Regions from separate parts of the Pseudomonas sp. BS3782 TE3695 genome, predicted to be linked through region 1. Evidence: predicted binding sites of a transcription regulator. Region 1 holds the regulator's gene; each other region holds the start of a gene.
What was found. The regulator sigma-54, encoded in region 1, starts transcription at its own class of promoters, with help from an activator protein. The targets are predictions, from matches to a motif close to ANTGGCATNNANNTTGCTNT.
Positions count from the first base shown of each region.

Region 2: the regulator sigma-54 is predicted to act here: its motif matches at 2,029-2,048, upstream of glnK (P-II family nitrogen regulator).
Region 3: the regulator sigma-54 is predicted to act here: its motif matches at 5,001-5,020, upstream of glnA (glutamate--ammonia ligase).

Region 1 covers NZ_JBNDKB010000001.1:6,145,434-6,151,613, forward strand. Annotated here, with positions in the region: gene ABH909_RS27870 (KpsF/GutQ family sugar-phosphate isomerase) at 1-158, shown strand, start outside; gene ABH909_RS27875 (KdsC family phosphatase) at 158-682, shown strand; gene lptC (LPS export ABC transporter periplasmic protein LptC) at 690-1,262, shown strand; gene lptA (lipopolysaccharide transport periplasmic protein LptA) at 1,249-1,797, shown strand; gene lptB (LPS export ABC transporter ATP-binding protein) at 1,797-2,522, shown strand; gene ABH909_RS27895 (RNA polymerase factor sigma-54) at 2,708-4,201, shown strand; gene hpf (ribosome hibernation-promoting factor, HPF/YfiA family) at 4,281-4,589, shown strand; gene ptsN (PTS IIA-like nitrogen regulatory protein PtsN) at 4,602-5,066, shown strand; gene rapZ (RNase adapter RapZ) at 5,069-5,926, shown strand; gene ABH909_RS27915 (HPr family phosphocarrier protein) at 5,942-6,180, shown strand, end outside.
Region 2 covers NZ_JBNDKB010000001.1:1,046,945-1,053,124, forward strand. Annotated here, with positions in the region: gene ABH909_RS04640 (N-acetyltransferase) at 1-395, opposite strand, end outside; gene ABH909_RS04645 (BRO-N domain-containing protein) at 601-1,128, opposite strand; gene ABH909_RS04650 (accessory factor UbiK family protein) at 1,576-1,836, opposite strand; gene glnK (P-II family nitrogen regulator) at 2,253-2,591, shown strand; gene ABH909_RS04660 (ammonium transporter) at 2,627-3,964, shown strand; gene ABH909_RS04665 (secondary thiamine-phosphate synthase enzyme YjbQ) at 4,179-4,604, shown strand; gene sutA (transcriptional regulator SutA) at 4,709-5,032, shown strand; gene ABH909_RS04675 (hypothetical protein) at 5,172-5,600, opposite strand; gene ABH909_RS04680 (RHS repeat-associated core domain-containing protein) at 5,605-6,180, opposite strand, start outside.
Region 3 covers NZ_JBNDKB010000001.1:434,619-440,798, forward strand. Annotated here, with positions in the region: gene ABH909_RS01900 (glycogen/starch/alpha-glucan phosphorylase) at 1-457, opposite strand, end outside; gene ABH909_RS01905 (YkgJ family cysteine cluster protein) at 714-1,151, shown strand; gene typA (translational GTPase TypA) at 1,372-3,192, opposite strand; gene thiI (tRNA uracil 4-sulfurtransferase ThiI) at 3,332-4,786, opposite strand; gene glnA (glutamate--ammonia ligase) at 5,117-6,180, shown strand, end outside.

The DNA.
Region 1 (6,180 bases):
CCGCCCACGGCAAGACCGCCCGCGCCGAGATGCTCGCCGCCGAGGCCCTGAAAATCATGGAAGACCACAAGATCAACGCACTGGTAGTGGTCGACAGCGAAGACCGTCCGGTCGGCGCCTTGAACATGCACGATTTGCTGCGTGCAGGAGTAATGTAATGAGCACGGACCTGCTGCAACGCGGCAAACAGATCAAACTGGCGGTGTTCGACGTCGATGGCGTGCTGACCGACGGGCGCCTGTACTTCCTCGAAGACGGTAGCGAATTCAAGACATTCAATACCCTCGACGGCCAAGGCATCAAGATGTTGATGGCCGCGGGCGTGCAGACCGCTATCATCAGCGGCCGCAAGACCCCGGTGGTTGAACGGCGCGCGAAGAACCTCGGCATTGCGCACCTTTATCAGGGGCGCGAAGACAAACTGGTGGTGCTCGACGAACTTCTTGGCCAGCTCAACCTGAGCTATGAACAAGTGGCCTATCTGGGCGACGACCTGCCGGACCTGCCGGTGATTCGCCGCGTAGGCCTTGGCATGGCGGTGGCCAGCGCTGCCAGTTTCGTGCGCGAACACGCCCACGGCATCACCCAGGCCCGCGGTGGCGAGGGGGCCGCTCGCGAATTCTGCGAATTGATCCTGCGCGCCCAGGGCCACCTTGATGCGGCCAATGCCGCGTATCTGTGAGCCCATCATGCTGAGCAAAAAAATTCGTAACATCCTGGTGTTCGGTTGCATCGCTGCGATTTTTGCAGCGGTCGGCTACTGGAACATCAGCCCCGAACGCTTCCTCGACAAGCCAGCGGTGAAGGTCGATGAAAGCGCGATCGATTATTACGCCATCAACGCCCATAGCGTGCAGTACCTGCCCGACGGCAAACTGCAATACGAGATGACGTCGGACAAGGTCGAACACGTGAAAGCGAGCGAGGTGACGCTGCTGACCAATCCGGATCTGAACATGTTCCGCGGCACCGAATTCCCCTGGCACGTCCAGAGCGAGCGCGGCGAAGTCAACCCGGACGGCACTCAGGTCGAGCTGATTGACTCGGTACGTATCACACGTTTCGACGAAAAAAACCGCAAAACCCTGATTACCACCACCCGTATGACAGTGTTCCCGCAGCAGCAATATGCGCAGACCGATCAACCCGTTAGAATCGACGGCGCTGGCGGTGTATCGACAGGCAACGGAATGAAAGCGTACTTGAAAGAAAGCAGGATACACCTGCTATCGAACGTAAGAGGACAGTATGAGGCTCGTTAAAACTCTCCCTATTTTGCTCAGTCTGGGCGCAGCACTGGGAAGCGTGAGCGCCTGGGCTCTGCCGAACGATCAAGAGCAACCTATCCGCATTCAGGCCGACGATGCCCAACTGGACGACAAGAACGGCGTTGCCACCTATAAGGGCGATGTGATCATCACCCAAGGCTCGATGAAGGTCACCGGCAATACCGTGACCATCACCCGCACCCCGGCCGGCGACATCGACGTGGTGACTTCGGTGGGCAACCTCGCCTACTTCGAGCAACTGCAAACGGCGGGCGACACCAAGCCGGTTCAGGGCTACGGCGTAACTATCCAGTACCACGCCTCGCAAAACCGTGTCGTGCTGATCGATCGCGCCAAAGTCATCGATAAGGACAACAACGTCACCCAAGGCGAGAAAATCGTCTACGACACGGTCAAAAAGCTTGCGAGCGCCGGTCGCGCCACGGGCAACAAGGTCACCGAGGCACGCCCTCGCATCGACATGGTGATCCAGCCGAAGAAGAAAACCGACGAGCAAAAGGCCCAGTAATGGCAACTCTGAAAGCTCAGCATCTGGCCAAGAGCTACAAGAGCCGTCAGGTCGTGCGCGATGTCAGCCTGTCCATCGACAGCGGACAGATCGTCGGTCTGCTTGGCCCTAATGGTGCCGGTAAAACTACCTGTTTCTACATGATTGTGGGTCTGGTGCAGGCCGATCAAGGCCGAGTATTGATCGACGACCTGGATGTCAGCCACCAGCCGATGCACGGTCGTGCGAAGGCAGGTATCGGTTATCTTCCGCAAGAAGCGTCGATCTTCCGCAAACTGTCGGTGGCCGACAACATCATGGCCATCCTCGAGACCCGCAAGGAACTCGACAAGGCCGGTCGTCGCCAAGAGCTGGAAAGCCTGATGCAGGAGTTCCACATCCATCACATCCGCGACAATCTCGGCATGAGCCTGTCCGGTGGTGAACGCCGCCGCGTGGAAATCGCCCGGGCACTGGCTACCAACCCGAAATTCATCCTCCTCGACGAACCTTTCGCCGGCGTGGACCCGATTTCGGTGGGCGATATCAAGCAAATCATCCATCACCTCAAGGCCAAAGGCATTGGCGTGCTAATCACGGACCACAACGTTCGTGAGACTCTGGATATCTGCGAAACCGCCTACATCGTCAACGATGGCCAACTGATTGCTGAAGGTGACTCCGCCACCATCCTTGCCAATGAACTGGTCAAGGAAGTGTATCTGGGCCACGAGTTCCGCCTGTAAGCACCTGAGGTGCCCGGGTCGCCTAGGGAGCACTCGCTTCAATAAAAAATCAATAACTTTTTATTGTTACAGCGCTCTAGGCAAACACTTCAGTTTCGGGCATATAATTTGCTTATGTTTGGCGCTTCGGCGCCCTGTAGTGGATGGCGCATGTGCGCCGGCGAATAAGGTGTTAAGCCCCTGCCATGAAACCATCGCTAGTCTTGAGAATGGGCCAGCAGCTGACGATGACACCGCAGCTGCAACAGGCCATCCGCCTGCTCCAATTGTCGACCCTGGACCTGCAACAGGAAATCCAGGAGGCCCTGGAGTCCAATCCGATGCTCGAACGCCAGGAAGAAGGCGACGACTTCGATAACGCCGACCCCTTGGCCGATAGCGCCGAACAGAAACCCAACGCCGACATTCAGGAACCCTCCTACCAGGAAACCGCCCCGACGGTGGACAACCTTGAGGAAGGCGACTGGAACGAGCGTATCCCCAACGAATTGCCCGTCGACACAGCCTGGGAGGATGTCTACCAGACCAGCGCCAGCAGCCTGCCGAGCAACGATGACGACGAGTGGGACTTCACCACCCGCACATCGGTCGGTGAAAGCCTGCAAAGCCATTTGCTCTGGCAACTGAACCTGGCACCGATGTCCGACACCGATCGCCTGATCGCCGTGACCCTGATCGATTGCATCAACAATCAGGGCTACCTGGACGAAACCCTCGAGGAAATCCTCGAAGCGTTCGACCCGGAACTGGACATCGAACTGGACGAAATCGAAGCCGTGCTGCACCGCATCCAGCAATTCGAACCCGCTGGCATCGGCGCCCGCAACCTTGGTGAATGCCTGCTACTGCAACTGCGCCAGTTGTCCGCCAAGACCCCTTGGCTGGCCGAAGCCAAGCGCCTGGTCACCGATTACATCGACCTGCTCGGCAGCCGCGATTACAGCCAGCTGATGCGCCGCATGAAGCTCAAGGAAGATGAGCTGCGCCAGGTCATCGAATTGGTCCAGAGCCTCAACCCACGCCCGGGTTCACAGATCGAGTCCACCGAAGCCGAATACGTCGTTCCCGACGTGATTGTGCGCAAGGACAACGAACGCTGGCTGGTGGAGCTGAACCAGGAGTCGGTGCCACGCTTGCGGGTCAACGCCCAATACGCCGGTTTCGTGCGCCGCGCCGACACCAGCGCTGACAATACTTTCATGCGTAATCAGCTGCAGGAGGCTCGATGGTTCATCAAGAGCCTGCAAAGCCGCAATGAAACCCTGATGAAAGTCGCCACCCAGATCGTCGAGCATCAACGCGGCTTTCTCGAATACGGTGACGAGGCCATGAAGCCGTTGGTGCTGCATGACATCGCCGAAGCAGTCGGCATGCATGAATCGACGATCTCACGGGTGACCACGCAAAAATTCATGCATACCCCACGGGGCATCTATGAATTGAAATACTTTTTCTCCAGCCACGTCAGTACCTCCGAAGGCGGTGAATGCTCGTCCACGGCCATCCGCGCGATCATCAAAAAACTGGTTGCGGCGGAAAATCAGAAAAAGCCGTTGAGTGACAGCAAGATCGCTGGTTTACTGGAGGCACAAGGCATTCAGGTAGCCCGTCGCACCGTCGCCAAGTACCGCGAATCCCTGGGAATCGCGCCTTCCAGCGAACGTAAGCGGTTGATGTAGCCGTCGGGCTCGCCACAGCGTTCCAGTGGCAGGCATTTCTGCCTGCCGCTTTATGCACTGGCAACGAAGGAGAAGCTGTATGCAAGTCAACATCAGTGGACACCAACTGGAAGTGACCGAACCCCTGCGCACCTACATCGGCGAAAAACTCGACCGGTTAGAGAGGCATTTCGACAAGATCACCAATGTGCAAGTCACGATGAACGTCGAAAAACTGCTGCAGAAAATCGAAGCCACGCTGCATATTCCCGGCGGAGAAGTGGTCGCCAATGCCGAGCATACGGACATGTATGCCGCCATCGACCTGCTGACCGACAAGCTGGATCGCCAACTTAAAAAGCATAAGGAAAAGACCCAGAGCCTCCTCCAGGGCGCGACCGGTCGTTAACACCCCCAATCCATGATCCGACTAGAAACCATCCTGACCCCCGGCCGTTCCCAAGTGAACGCGCCGGGTGGCAGTAAAAAGAAAGCCCTCGAACAAATTGCCAACCTTATCCACCGCGAAGTACCGGATCTGGAAATGCAGGACGTCTTCGAGGCCCTGATTGCCCGTGAGAAACTCGGTTCTACCGGTTTCGGCAACGGCATCGCCATCCCCCATTGCCGGCTCAAAGGCTGCACCTCGCCAATCAGTGCGCTGCTGCACCTGGAAGCCCCTATCGATTTCGATGCCATTGACGGCGCCCCGGTTGACCTGCTGTTTGTGCTTCTGGTCCCGGAAGCCGCCACCGATGCACACCTGGAATTGCTGCGCCAGATCGCCAGCATGCTGGATCGCAAGGAAGTGCGTGAAAAACTGCGTAGCGCCCCGAGCAACGAAGCCTTGTATCAGGTTGTCCTGGACGAGCAGAACGGTCACTAATCATGCGCCTGATCATCGTCAGCGGCCGCTCCGGCTCAGGTAAAAGTACCGCCCTCGATGTGCTCGAGGACAACGGCTATTACTGCATCGACAATCTGCCTGCCGGCTTGCTACCGGAACTGGCGGAACGCGCGCTGATTCACACAGAGCTGGCACAACCGCTGGTGGCCGTGTCCATCGATGCACGCAACCTGCCAAGCCACCTGTCACGGTTCCCCGAATTGCTGGAAGAGGTCCGCAGCCGACATATCCAGTGCGATGTGCTGTATCTGGACGCCGACGAAGAAACCTTGCTCAAGCGCTTTTCGGAAACTCGCCGTCGTCACCCCTTGAGCAGCGCCAATCGTTCGCTGGCGGAGGCGATCCAGGATGAAACCAATCTGCTGGGGCCTATCGCCGATCTGGCCGATCTCAAGGTCAACACCACCAATCTGAACCTGTATCAGTTACGCGATACCATCAAATTGCGCCTGCTTAATCAGCCGGAGCCCGGCACTGCGTTCCTGGTGGAATCTTTCGGGTTCAAGCGTGGCATGCCGGTGGATGCCGATCTGGTATTCGACGTGCGCTGCCTGCCCAACCCTTACTGGAAGCCGGAGCTACGAGCACAGTCCGGGCTCGATCAACCGGTGGCCGAGTACCTGGCGGCACAGCCGGACGTCGAAGAGATGTTCCAGGACATTTCCTCCTACCTGCTCAAGTGGCTGCCCCGTTTTGCTGCCAGCAATCGCGCCTATGTCACCATTGCCATTGGCTGCACTGGCGGACATCACCGCTCTGTCTACCTGACCGAACGTCTGGGTCAGGTCCTGCAAAAAACCCTGAAGAACGTCCAGGTCCGCCACCGCGACCTCAGCTAAAGGATTCACATCGCGATGCCTGCTCTGGAAATCGAAATCATCAACAAGCTGGGTTTGCATGCCCGCGCGTCTGCAAAATTCGTGGGTGTGGCGGGTCAGTTTCCTGGTACCACGATCCGGGTCGGGCGCACGCCTGAATCGACAGTCGACGGCAAGAGCATCATGGCGATGATGATGCTGGCCGCCGGCAAAGGCACCAGAATCCACCTGATTACCGAAGGCGAACAGGAGCAGGAAGCGCTGGATGCACTGGT
Region 2 (6,180 bases), 5.1 Mb from region 1:
GCCAGCAATGCAATTGGAGCGATCCAGCCTCGTAAAGCGGGGGTGTTTCTTGTATGTCCCTGCAATAGCACAATTTTTATGCAGATAGTGCTTTCACGCGGAGTCGCATAGCACAAGCCACAGAGCTCTTCTTCATACCAGATAGCCAGATCCAGCCCCCTTGCATCCTTACGCTTCCAGTCCGGAATGCATTCCCACGGGTACAGGGTTACTGCTTCCCACAGATGACAGGAGTTGATTGCAGCCGCGGTGATCGGATCGAGCCTGAGTGCTGAGACGTCGATTTCTGCGGCACGAATGTCAGGATCATCGGACATGGCTTCGTAAGTGAGATTTCGAGCATCAGACTTGAATATCTGATTGCGGAGTTCTGTGCCTTTTCCTTTTCTTCTCATCGCTTTTGTACTGTTGAGATCGAGGCGAAGAAGGTAACGGACGCAGGCGTGGTCACGTAATCAGGCGCAGGAGCTGGCTACTGTAGGACCGTACTTAGATGAATGAAGGACGTCAGAAGCGCAACAGGTGGAATTGGGTATGGTTGTGGAAAATGACTACGTCTGGCGTGCAGCAAACGTAGTCCGTAGGCGGTGCAAATTGGTGTTAAAACGATTGCAACATCCGCGAAGCTCGCTTCCACCAAGGAGCATTGACCGTACGTTTTGACTCATCCTGAAGAGGCAGCACGTATGGAACATCCTGCAACCGAATCCACGGCTGGTTATTCCAGTGCAGCAAACTCAACGACATCTGCGGCCAATTCAGCAGGCTCAGTATCGGGCGTTCGGTTGAGGTGGGTTGTTGGGCGTCTCTGAGGGCTGGCACTACGTCGTGGGTCAGCCATTCGCGCAGGCTTCGGTATTCGGGGCAGTAGTGGTAGATCAGTAACGCGTAGACGCCGGATTCGCTGATCAGCAGAGTGTTTTCGATGGCTCCGTGGATGAGCATTTGTACGGTTTGGTGTTGGTCGGGATCGAGTTTGCGTAGCGCTCGTTCGTCGAGGAAGAGGCGGAGTAGGCGGCCGAGGTCTCTGGCGCTGAACCAGGGTTGGTTTTCCAGGAGGAGGGCGTGGAGGTGGAGTTTGTGGCGGGTGAAGACGTGGGGAATCAGATAAGCGTCATCGCTATTCATTGATACAGCTCCTTTTGCAAAGGGGCTGCCGTCAATCGTCGCCAAACGATTGGGTGGCAGCTGTACGCGGGTTGGCGAACCGGAGCAAAAGGAACCCGGCAGACCCGAAGATCTCCCACGCACAACCGCCATGACTCGATGTGGCGGGAATAAGTCCGCCATCGGATGGTCGTCGTGCGCCTTAAGCTTCCGGGTCGCCAAACCCAGTGCTGAACATTCAGCATTGAGTGAGCTTAGGAACCGGGGCTATGCGGCGCAATCGGACGGCGGTGGTTTTCTTGTAGGACGTTGCCGGGGTTATTGAGGGCTTAAAGATCAAAAGATCGCAGCCTTCGGCAGCTCCTACAGGGGTGGTCTGTCCAGTGTGGATGGCTGGTAGACCGAGGCGACCCCATTCGAGCAAGCCCGCTCCCACAGGGGATCGCATTTCACAGAGGGGTTGATGCGTTACTCAACAGATGGATTGAGCTTCGCTTCCAGCTCCGCCACTTTCGCCTCGAGGCTCTCCAACCGTGCGCGGGTGCGTGCCAGTACGACCATCTGGCTATCGAATTCTTCCCGGCTCACCAGATCCAGCTTGCTGAAGCCGCTTTGCAACAAAGCCTTGAACTGGCTTTCGATTTCGCTTTTTGGCAGTGGGGTGTCGCCGCTGAAGAGGCGGGAGGCGGTGCCGCTCAGGGCGTCGAGGAAGTCTTTGGGCGCGAGCATGGGAAATGTCCTGTCAACAATGGCGGGCAGTGTACCACGCAGTGTCTATAGTCAATCTCGGCAGCTGCGATGCACGCTTTTCGCGCAGTCGACTGGGCAGCCGCGCACTGTTGTTGTGCGTAACGGTTGCCTTAATCGGGCGGAAAGCTCTTGGGCAGCGGCCAAGACATTGAAATCAATGGGTTTTGGATAGATGGCAAGCTTTCTGCTTAGTCGCTGGTGACCCATGCACTGATGCAGTCGCTGTGACGAATGCAGTGCGCCAAGCGGAACGGGGGAAGTTTCGTGCGGAGTGGTTCGCTGGCGTCGGACGGGCAGGTAAGGCCGACGATGCGTTACAAAGCCAGGCACTGCGCTTAGACTTGAGTCGGGTTTGTTTTCCTGGGGCAAGTCCACCAAATCGGGAGAGAGTTTTCATGAAGCTAGTCACTGCCATCATCAAGCCGTTCAAACTGGACGACGTGCGCGAGTCGCTGTCCGAAATCGGCGTGCAGGGCATTACCGTTACTGAGGTCAAAGGCTTCGGTCGGCAGAAGGGTCACACCGAGCTGTATCGCGGCGCGGAGTACGTGGTCGATTTCCTGCCTAAGGTGAAGATCGATGTCGCCATTGACGACAAGGATCTGGACCGGGTTATCGAGGCGATAACCAAGGCCGCCAACACCGGCAAGATCGGTGACGGCAAGATCTTCGTGGTCAATCTGGAACAGGCGATTCGCATCCGTACCGGCGAAACCGATACCGACGCAATCTAAGCCGCCACAAACCCAACGCCCCAGGAGAAAACAATATGACTCTGCGTAAAATCGCAGGGCTAGGAGCCCTGTTGTCCCTCGTAATGCCCGGCCTGGCCATGGCGGCAGACGAAGTGGCGGCCCCAGTCCTCAATTCCGGCGATACCGCCTGGATGATGACCTCGACAGCCCTCGTGCTGTTCATGACCATTCCCGGCCTCGCGCTGTTCTACGGCGGCATGGTTCGCTCGAAAAACATTCTTTCCGTGATGATGCAGTGCTTCGCCATTACCGGTTTGATCAGCATTCTGTGGGTCATTTATGGCTACAGCATTGCGTTCGACACCACCGGCATGGAGCAGGGCGTCGTCAACTTCAACTCGTTCTTCGGTGGCATGGGCAAGGCGTTCCTCGCCGGTGTCACGCCTTCGAGTCTGACCGGCCCCGCGGCGCTATTCCCCGAGGCGGTCTTCATTACCTTCCAGATGACTTTCGCTATCATCACCCCCGCGTTGATCGTCGGTGCGTTCGCCGAGCGGATGAAGTTCTCCGCCATGCTGATTTTCATGGGCATCTGGTTCACCCTGGTTTACGCACCGATCGCGCACATGGTCTGGTCCGGTAACGGCGGCCTGATGTGGGACTGGGGCGTTCTCGACTTCGCCGGCGGCACCGTGGTGCACATCAACGCCGGCGTGGCCGGTCTGATTGCCTGCCTGGTGCTGGGCAAGCGTAAAGGTTTCCCGACCACTCCGATGGCCCCGCACAACCTCGGCTATACCCTGATGGGCGCCGCGATGCTGTGGGTTGGCTGGTTCGGCTTCAACGCCGGTTCCGCTGCCGCCGCCAACGGCACTGCCGGCATGGCGATGCTGGTCACCCAGATCGCCACCGCTGCTGCGGCGCTGGGCTGGATGTTTGCCGAATGGGTCACTCACGGCAAACCAAGCGCACTGGGTATCGCTTCGGGTGTGGTGGCCGGTCTGGTTGCAATCACTCCGGCGGCCGGCACCGTGGGCCCGATGGGCGCTCTGGTGATCGGTCTGGCGGCGGGCGTGGTGTGTTTCTTCTGCGCCACCACCCTGAAACGCAAACTCGGTTATGACGACTCCCTGGATGCCTTCGGCGTGCACGGCGTCGGCGGTATTCTCGGCGCAATCCTGACGGGTGTGTTCGCGGCACCTACCCTTGGTGGCTTCGGCACCGTGACCGACATCGCTGCTCAAGTCTGGATTCAGTGCAAAGGCGTGGGCTTCACGGTGATCTACACCGCGATCGTCACGTTCATCATCCTGAAGGTCCTGGACGCCGTCATGGGGCTGCGTATCACCGAGGAAGAAGAAGCGGTCGGCATCGATCTGGCGCTTCACAACGAACGCGGCTACAACTTGTAAGCACGCGCATGAAAAATTTGCCCGGCTTGCCGGGCATTTTTTTGTCCGGAATTTGTCAGTGAAGGAAGGGCTGAAAGGTTTTTTCATACACGTTCAGTCCCGTTTGCGACGGGCGTTTTTCTGCGGCCAATGGCTTACACGATTGAAGGAATATTAGGGCCTTTGTTTTTTTCCAGAGCGCGCTAGAATGCGCCCCGAACGTGCGGAGAACAGTATGTGGCAACAGACTCTGATCACCTTGCGAGCACGGCCCCGAGGCTTTCATCTGGTAACGGATGAATTACTCGCCGGCTTGCCTGAACTCAAGGCGTGTCGTGTCGGTCTGTTGCATTTGTGGCTACAGCATACCTCGGCGTCGTTGACCATCAACGAGAACGCCGATCCGGCGGTACGTCGCGACTTCGAACGATTTTTCAATCGTCTGATCCCACAAGGAATAGACGGCTATGAGCATAACGACGAAGGCCTGGACGACCTCCCGGCGCACTTCAAGGCCAGCGTACTTGGCTGTCAGCTCAGTTTGCCGATCTCGGCAGGCCGACTGGCGTTGGGGACCTGGCAAGGTGTTTATCTGGGCGAGCACCGTGATCACGGCGGTGCCCGTAAAGTCCTCGCCACCGTGCACGGTGAAGGGGCATGAAAACCGCTGGTCACAAGTGGTGGTTGATTTTTTTCCGGCAGCCGTCGACAGACAGCAAAGCTGGGCTATAACTAATTTGCTTTTCGCAAGTCATGAGGTAGAACATGAGCGACGATGATCTGGAAAACGACGACCTCGAAGTAGGCGACGAAGACGAAACCGAAGAAGGCCTTGAAGCGGCGGTAGAAGACGTCGCTGAAGATGACGGCGGTGATACGCCCGTTCCGACTGCCAAAGGCAAAGCCAAGGCTGCGGTATCGGTCGATGAGCTGCCGAGCGTCGAAGCCAAGAACAAGGAACGCGATGCCCTGGCCAAGGCCATGGAAGAGTTTCTTGCACGGGGCGGCAAGGTGCAGGAAGTGGAGGCGAATGTGGTCGCCGATCCTCCCAAGAAGCCTGATAACAAGTACGGCAGCCGGCCTATCTAAGCGCCTGCTTCTTGCTTGCTGAAAAAGCCCGCCGTCGCTGCGGGCTTTTTCATGGGTGAAACAAACGAATAGTATCGCGGGTAGGCGCGACTATTTTTATCCTGAAAGAAGAGTATTAATATCGTCAGCTGTGGTTCGCTCAACCAATTCGAATAGGTCTGTAATTAAGAATTTGCGTTTTTCCGGTCGTAGGGGATTTGTAAAGTTCGCCGCTATTCCTAATATCGATTTGACGGGATTTTAGAAAAGTCGCCTCTCGAATTTCCAGAGAACTACGGTAAAGCCATGGTATTTTTCGTGCCTCACCCTTTGCTATACCTGTTGGTGAATAAAATGTGCCTACTGTGCCTTCGTAAGCTTTAATCGGTACTTCAAATTTCTTATGTAGATATTGCGCCAGCGATCTGTCTCCTCCTTCTGCGGAATGACAGATCATCAGATGCACCTCACTATAATCTTGTACAGCTATACCTTTTCTTTTCAATCGGCTAACGACATCTCTTGGTTCTAGAATTCTGTTTTTACTCAGTAAATGCCCACCCTCTCTACCATGTCCATTAATAACCAAGCTTTTACCCCCCCGCTAGTAGTGGCTCATCGGCAGCATAAATTCCCCCAGAAACTCTCTTGATATTTTGATATCTAGATATGCCTTCTACAGCGCCGCCAGTAAAATCTAAAGAAACAGATAGTTGAGGCTTGCTGGGCAAATTTCCAAATGTTGAGACTAAAAATCTCCTAAACGGACTAAGGAAGTGACCCGTCGGGTCGGAAAAATTAACTGGATCGCACTCACAATAGGCATAGCTGTTAATTCCGCCTTTCCCAAATGGGCTCCAGCTATCTGGGCTATTAAAGCGCATTAATACTGGGTTAAACGCCCTGTATCCATTTCCCAACAAATAATGACCAGTAATTGGGTCGATCCGCTCACCATTGAATCCCAGCAGAGTTGGCGGGTCGCACTTTTTCGATGTATGGCCGTATGCTGTATAGGAAGCAGGTTGGTTTGTGTTGGCGCTCACTGTCTGCAGCACTGAACGTTGGAAATCATTAACTAATAAAGTGTTCGTGATGACTCCATTGGCATGTCGAGACTGAGCGAGTAGTTGATCCTCAATTTGAAACAAGCAGTTGTGTATTGATCC
Region 3 (6,180 bases), 5.7 Mb from region 1:
AACCGTGTTCGTAACGAATGCCATAACCATGGCCGGCGATGCCCAGGGTCGACATGCTTTCCATGAAGCACGCCGCCAGACGCCCGAGGCCTCCATTGCCTAGTGCCGCATCGGGCTCCAGCAGGCGGATGCGCTCGATGTCGACGCCCAGTTCGGTCATGGCTTCGCGGGCAACATCGAGCAGGCCGAGGTTGCTCAGGCTATCGTAGAGCAAGCGGCCGATCAGGAATTCAAGGGAGAGGTAATAGACCCGCTTCTGGCCTTTGCGGTAGATCTGCCGGGTGTGGTCCATCCAGTGCTCGACCATGTGATCGCGCGCCGCCAGGGCGATGGCCTCGAACCAGTCGTGGTCGAAGGCGTGATCAGGGTCTTTGCCCACCGCGTAGGTAAGCTTGGTCAAGACGGCGTCGCGGAATGCGGCCACCTCTGCTTCGCGAACAAGTGGTTCTTGAGTCATCGATAAGACCTCGAGCGAGCGTGAAGTTGTCTGAGCCTAGACGGTCTGACAGACCATTGAAGCTCTGGTTCGGCAGTTTTTCCTGTTAGTGCGAGATCGGTCGACATTAATGTTGTCGGTGCCAGAAACGATGCAGGGGCCGTGCCGGACACAGGAGTTATTTTGCGCCAAACGAAAAAATCTGGCGAAAGGTTGTTCAAAAATCCACCAGTCCCGGTATGATCGCGCGCCCTGATGCACACGCTGGTAACAACCGATGATGAAGTCCAACCTGATCGCCGCCGCAGAGATCGATCGCCTCGATACCTGGGCCAAGTACTCTGCCCCAATGTGCGGTTCCTGCGTGTCCAGCTGCTGCACCTTGCCGGTCGAGGTCAAAATCAGGGATCTGATCCGTATCGGCATCGTCGACGAATTCGAGCGTGGCGATCCGCCGAAGAACATCGCCAAGCGTTTGCAGAAGGAAGGGATCGTCGAACGCTATAACCAGAAGTCCGAGATCTTCACCCTTCAGCGCATGAGCAACAACGATTGCCTGTACCTGGATCGCAAGAGCCGTCTGTGCACCATTTATGACAAGCGCCCGGACACCTGCCGCAACCACCCGAAGATCGGACCGCGGCCGGGGTATTGCGCGTACAAGCCTAAAGAAGTGGTGCGCGAGAACAATCCGCGGACGCTGGGCAAGTTTTAAACAATCGTTGAGTTCTTCAGCGATAGACAGACCGCTTTCGCGAGCAAGCCCGCTCCCACAGGGATCGGCGTTGAATACAGATCATCTGTAAAGAACAAATCCCCTGTGGGAGCGGGCTTGCTCGGAGGCCCTCACAAACACCGCAAAAGACCCAGACAAACAAAAACGCCCCCGACCTTGCGGTCGGGGGCGTTTTTTTAAGCGCTAACTAAGTCGAAACTCAGTTACCAGCTTTCTTGGCAGCGCGGGTACGCTCGCTTTCGCCCAGGATCTTCTTACGAAGACGGATGGACTTAGGAGTGACTTCGCACAATTCGTCTTCTTGAACGAATTCCAGAGCCTGCTCCAGGGTGAAGCGGATAGGCGGAACCAGAGCGATGGTTTCGTCTTTACCCGAAGCACGCATGTTGTCGAGCTTCTTGCCTTTGGTTGGGTTGACGCCCAGGTCGTTGTCGCGGCTGTTGATGCCGACGATTTGACCTTCGTACACGTCTTCACCGTGACCCAGGAACAGTTTGCCGCGAGCTTGCAGGGTTTCCAGCGAGTAAGTCAGTGCCTTACCGGTAGCCACCGAAACCAGCACGCCATTCTGACGGCCGGACATGTCGCCGGACTTCATCACGTCGTAACGGTCGAAGATCGAGGTCAGGATGCCTGCACCGGAGGTCAGGGTCAGGAACTCGTTACGGAAACCGATCAAGCCACGAGCCGGGATGTTGTACTCAAGGCGCACACGGCCCTTGCCATCCGGAACCATGTTGGTCAGGTCGCCCTTACGGATACCGATCTGTTCCATGATCGAACCTTGCGATTCTTCCGGCAGGTCGATGGTCACGTTTTCGTACGGTTCGTGCTTGACGCCGTCAACCATGCGGATGATCACTTCTGGACGACCAACACCCATTTCGAAGCCTTCGCGACGCATGGTTTCGATCAGTACCGAGAGGTGCAGCTCACCACGGCCGGAGACTTTGAACTTGTCGGCGGTATCGCCTTCTTCAACGCGCAGGGCAACGTTGTAGAGCAGTTCTTTGTCCAGACGTTCCTTGATGTTACGGCTGGTGACGAACTTGCCTTCTTTACCGCAGAAAGGCGAGTCGTTTACCTGGAAGGTCATGGAAACGGTTGGCTCGTCAACGGTCAGCGGCTTCATCGCTTCGACGTTCAGTGGGTCGCACAGAGTGTCGGAGATGAACAGCTGGTCGAAGCCGCTGATGCAGACGATGTCGCCGGCAGCTGCTTCTTCAACGTCGATGCGGTGCAGGCCGTGGTGCCCCATCAGCTTCAGGATACGACCGTTACGCTTCTTGCCGTCGGCGTCGATAGCGACAACCGGAGTGTTCGGCTTGATGCGACCACGAGCGATACGGCCAACGCCGATAACACCCAGGAAGCTGTTGTAGTCCAGAGCGGAGATTTGCATCTGGAACGGACCGTCACGGTCGACTTTCGGCGCAGGTACGTTGTCGACGATCGACTGGTACAGCGGGGTCATGTCTTCAGCCATGTCGGTGTGTTCCAGACCGGCAATGCCGTTCAGGGCCGAGGCGTAGACGACTTTGAAGTCCAGCTGTTCTTCGGTGGCACCGAGGTTGTCGAACAGGTCGAAGATCTGGTCCAGAACCCAGTCCGGACGCGCGCCTGGACGGTCAACCTTGTTGATCACCACGATTGGACGCAGGCCGGCTTCGAACGCCTTCTTGGTCACGAAACGGGTTTGCGGCATAGGGCCGTCTTGAGCGTCAACCAGCAGCAGAACGGAGTCAACCATCGACATTACGCGTTCAACTTCGCCGCCGAAGTCGGCGTGGCCCGGGGTGTCCACGATGTTGATGTGGTAGCCGTTCCAGTTGATGGCGGTGTTTTTCGCCAGAATGGTAATACCGCGCTCTTTCTCCTGGTCGTTGGAGTCCATCACGCGCTCGTCGTTGAGCTCGTTGCGCTCCAGGGTGCCGGATTGACGCAAGAGTTTGTCTACCAGGGTGGTTTTACCATGGTCAACGTGAGCAATGATGGCGATGTTGCGTAGATTTTCGATCACTTGTGTATCTCGATCAGAGGATTCGGTGTGCTGACAAGTCTTGGCAGCGATTTACAGTAGAGTCCGGCAAAGCCGTTACAGCTTGACGGCGGCGTCGGGGGGCCGGTGACGCAGGCCACAGGCAAACAGCCCCGGGCACTTAGCTCGGTCGATAAACGCGCACATTGGCATGCCCCTCACTGAGCAAATGGTGGGCATGCAGGCGACTCATCACGCCTTTGTCGCAATACAGCAGGTACTGGCGAGTAGGGTCCAGTTCCTTGAAACGAGCGTTCAATGCATAAAACGGCATCGTCTGCACCTCAATGCCAGTGAGTTCCAGCGGCTCGTCTTCAGCGGCATCCGGGTGACGGATGTCGATGATGATCTGGCCCGCCAGAGCTTCGCTGACTTCTTCGATCTGCAAATCCTGGCCCAATTCGTCGATTACGCGATCGATCGGCACCAGTTTGGCGTTTTCGAGCGCACGCTCGAGTACCGCCATGTCGAATTCTTTCTCTTCATGCTCCACGCGCGGACGCTTGGCGTGGGTCTTTGGGTTCACCGAGATGACCCCGCAGTATTCCGGCATGTGCTTGGCGAAATCGGCAGTACCGATTTCGTTGGCCAGGTCGATGATGTCCTGCTTGTGACTGGCGATCAGTGGACGCAAGACCAGCTTGTCGGTCACGCAGTCGATAACGGACAAGTTCGGCAACGTCTGGCTCGATACTTGGGAAATCGCTTCGCCGGTGACCAGCGCTTCGATCTCCAGCCGATCGGCAATACGGGAAGCAGCGCGCAACATCATACGCTTCAAAACTACACCCATATGACTGTTATCGACTTTCCCGAGAATTTCTCCCAGTACTTCCTCGAACGGCACACTGACAAATAACACGCGTTGGGAGCTGCCGTACTTCTTCCAGATGAAGTGCGCGACTTCCATGACGCCCAGTTCGTGGGCACGTCCGCCCAGATTGAAGAAACAGAAATGGCTCATCAGCCCGCGGCGCATGATCTGGTAAGCGGCGACGGTGGAATCGAAGCCACCGGACATCAGTACAAGCGTCTGTTCCAAGGCACCCAGCGGGTAACCGCCGATGCTGTTGTGCTGGCTGTGGATCACGAACAACCGTTTGTCGCGAATTTCGATGCGAACTTCGATTTCCGGCGCTTTGAGCGAGATTCCGGCGGCGCCGCACTGACGACGCAGTTGGCTGCCGACGTATTTCTCGACGTCCATGGAGCTGAATTCGTGCTTGCCGGCACGCTTGCAGCGCACCGAAAAGATCTTCCCGGCCAGGGCGTCACCGAAATGCTGCTTGCACTTGGCGACGATGTCGTCGAAGTCGCCCAACGGGTATTCATCGACCTGCAGGAAATGCGCGATGCCCGGCATGCAGCTCAGGCGCTCGGTCATCTCCTTCAGGGCTTTCGGCTCGCTGACGCGGGTTTCCAGCTCGAGGTTGTCCCACACACCGTTCACCACCACAGCCGGGTCCAGATCGCGGAGCACGGTACGGATGTTTTTGGCCAACTGGCGGATGAAACGCATCCGTACCGGGCGGCTCTTGATGGTGATCTCGGGAAAGACTTTTACGATTAGTTTCATGAAAACAGCGCGCGCTGGGCCAGCCGAAAAAGGGGGGCGCGGATTATAGCGGAAATTGCTCAAGGTTTAACCAGTTAATGTGCAGAAGGTTTTGCGCGCACCAAAACAGGTCATTTATGGAATTCGACGCTACATTACAGGGCGAGGTTTGGCGCTTTTCGAGGCTTTGCACCTTTATAAGCGTGATATTGGGGCAAAAAACCCATGGTGGGGCACTGGCATGCAATTTGCTCCCTTGTGAGGCAGGTTGCCTTGGCAGAGTATTCGCGCCGGCATCACCCACATTCTAAGGGCATCCACTACTAAGCCCGAAGCCACCCGGAGGACACTATGTCGAAGTCGGTTCAACTCATCAAAGATCATGACGTCAAGTGGATTGATCTGCGCTTCACGGACACCAAAGGCACTCAGCACCACGTGACCATGCCGGCTCGCGATGGGCTGGATGAAGCTTTCTTCGAAGAAGGCAAAATGTTCGACGGTTCCTCCATCGCTGGCTGGAAAGGCATCGAAGCTTCCGACATGATCCTGATGCCGGACGACTCCACTGCCGTTCTCGACCCGTTCACCGAAGAGCCGACCCTGATCCTGGTTTGCGACGTGATCGAGCCTTCGACCATGCAAGGCTACGACCGTGACCCACGTGCGATCGCCAAGCGTGCCGAGGAATACCTGAAGTCGACCGGTATCGGCGACACCGTATTCGTGGGTCCAGAGCCTGAGTTCTTCATCTTCGACGAAGTGAAGTTCAAGTCCGACATCTCCGGCTCGATGTTCAAAATCTTCTCCGAACAAGGTTCGTGGATGTCCGACCAAGACGTGGAAGGCGGCAACAAAGGCCACCGCCCAGGCGTCAAAGGCGGCTACTTCCCTGTTCCGCCATTCGACCACGACCACGAAATCCGTACCTCCATGTGCAACGCCATGGAAGAAATGGGCCTGGTCATCGAAGTTCACCACCACGAAGTGGCGACTGCCGGCCAGAACGAAATCGGCGTGAAGTTCAACACCCTGGTGGCCAAGGCTGACGAAGTTCAGACCCTGAAGTACTGCGTACACAACGTTGCTGACGCATACGGCCGCACCGCGACCTTCATGCCTAAGCCTCTGTACGGCGACAACGGTTCGGGTATGCACGTTCACCTGTCCATCGCCAAAGATGGCAAGAACACCTTCGCTGGCGAAGGCTATGCCGGCCTGTCCGATACCGCTCTGTACTTCATTGGCGGCATCATCAAGCACGGTAAGGCTCTGAACGGCTTCACCAACCCGTCGACCAACTCCTACAAGCGTCTGGTCCCAGGTTTCGAAGCGCCAGTGATGCTGGCTTACTCGGCTCGTAACCGTTCGGCTTCGATCCGTATTCCTTACGTGTCCAGCCCTCGCGCTCGCCG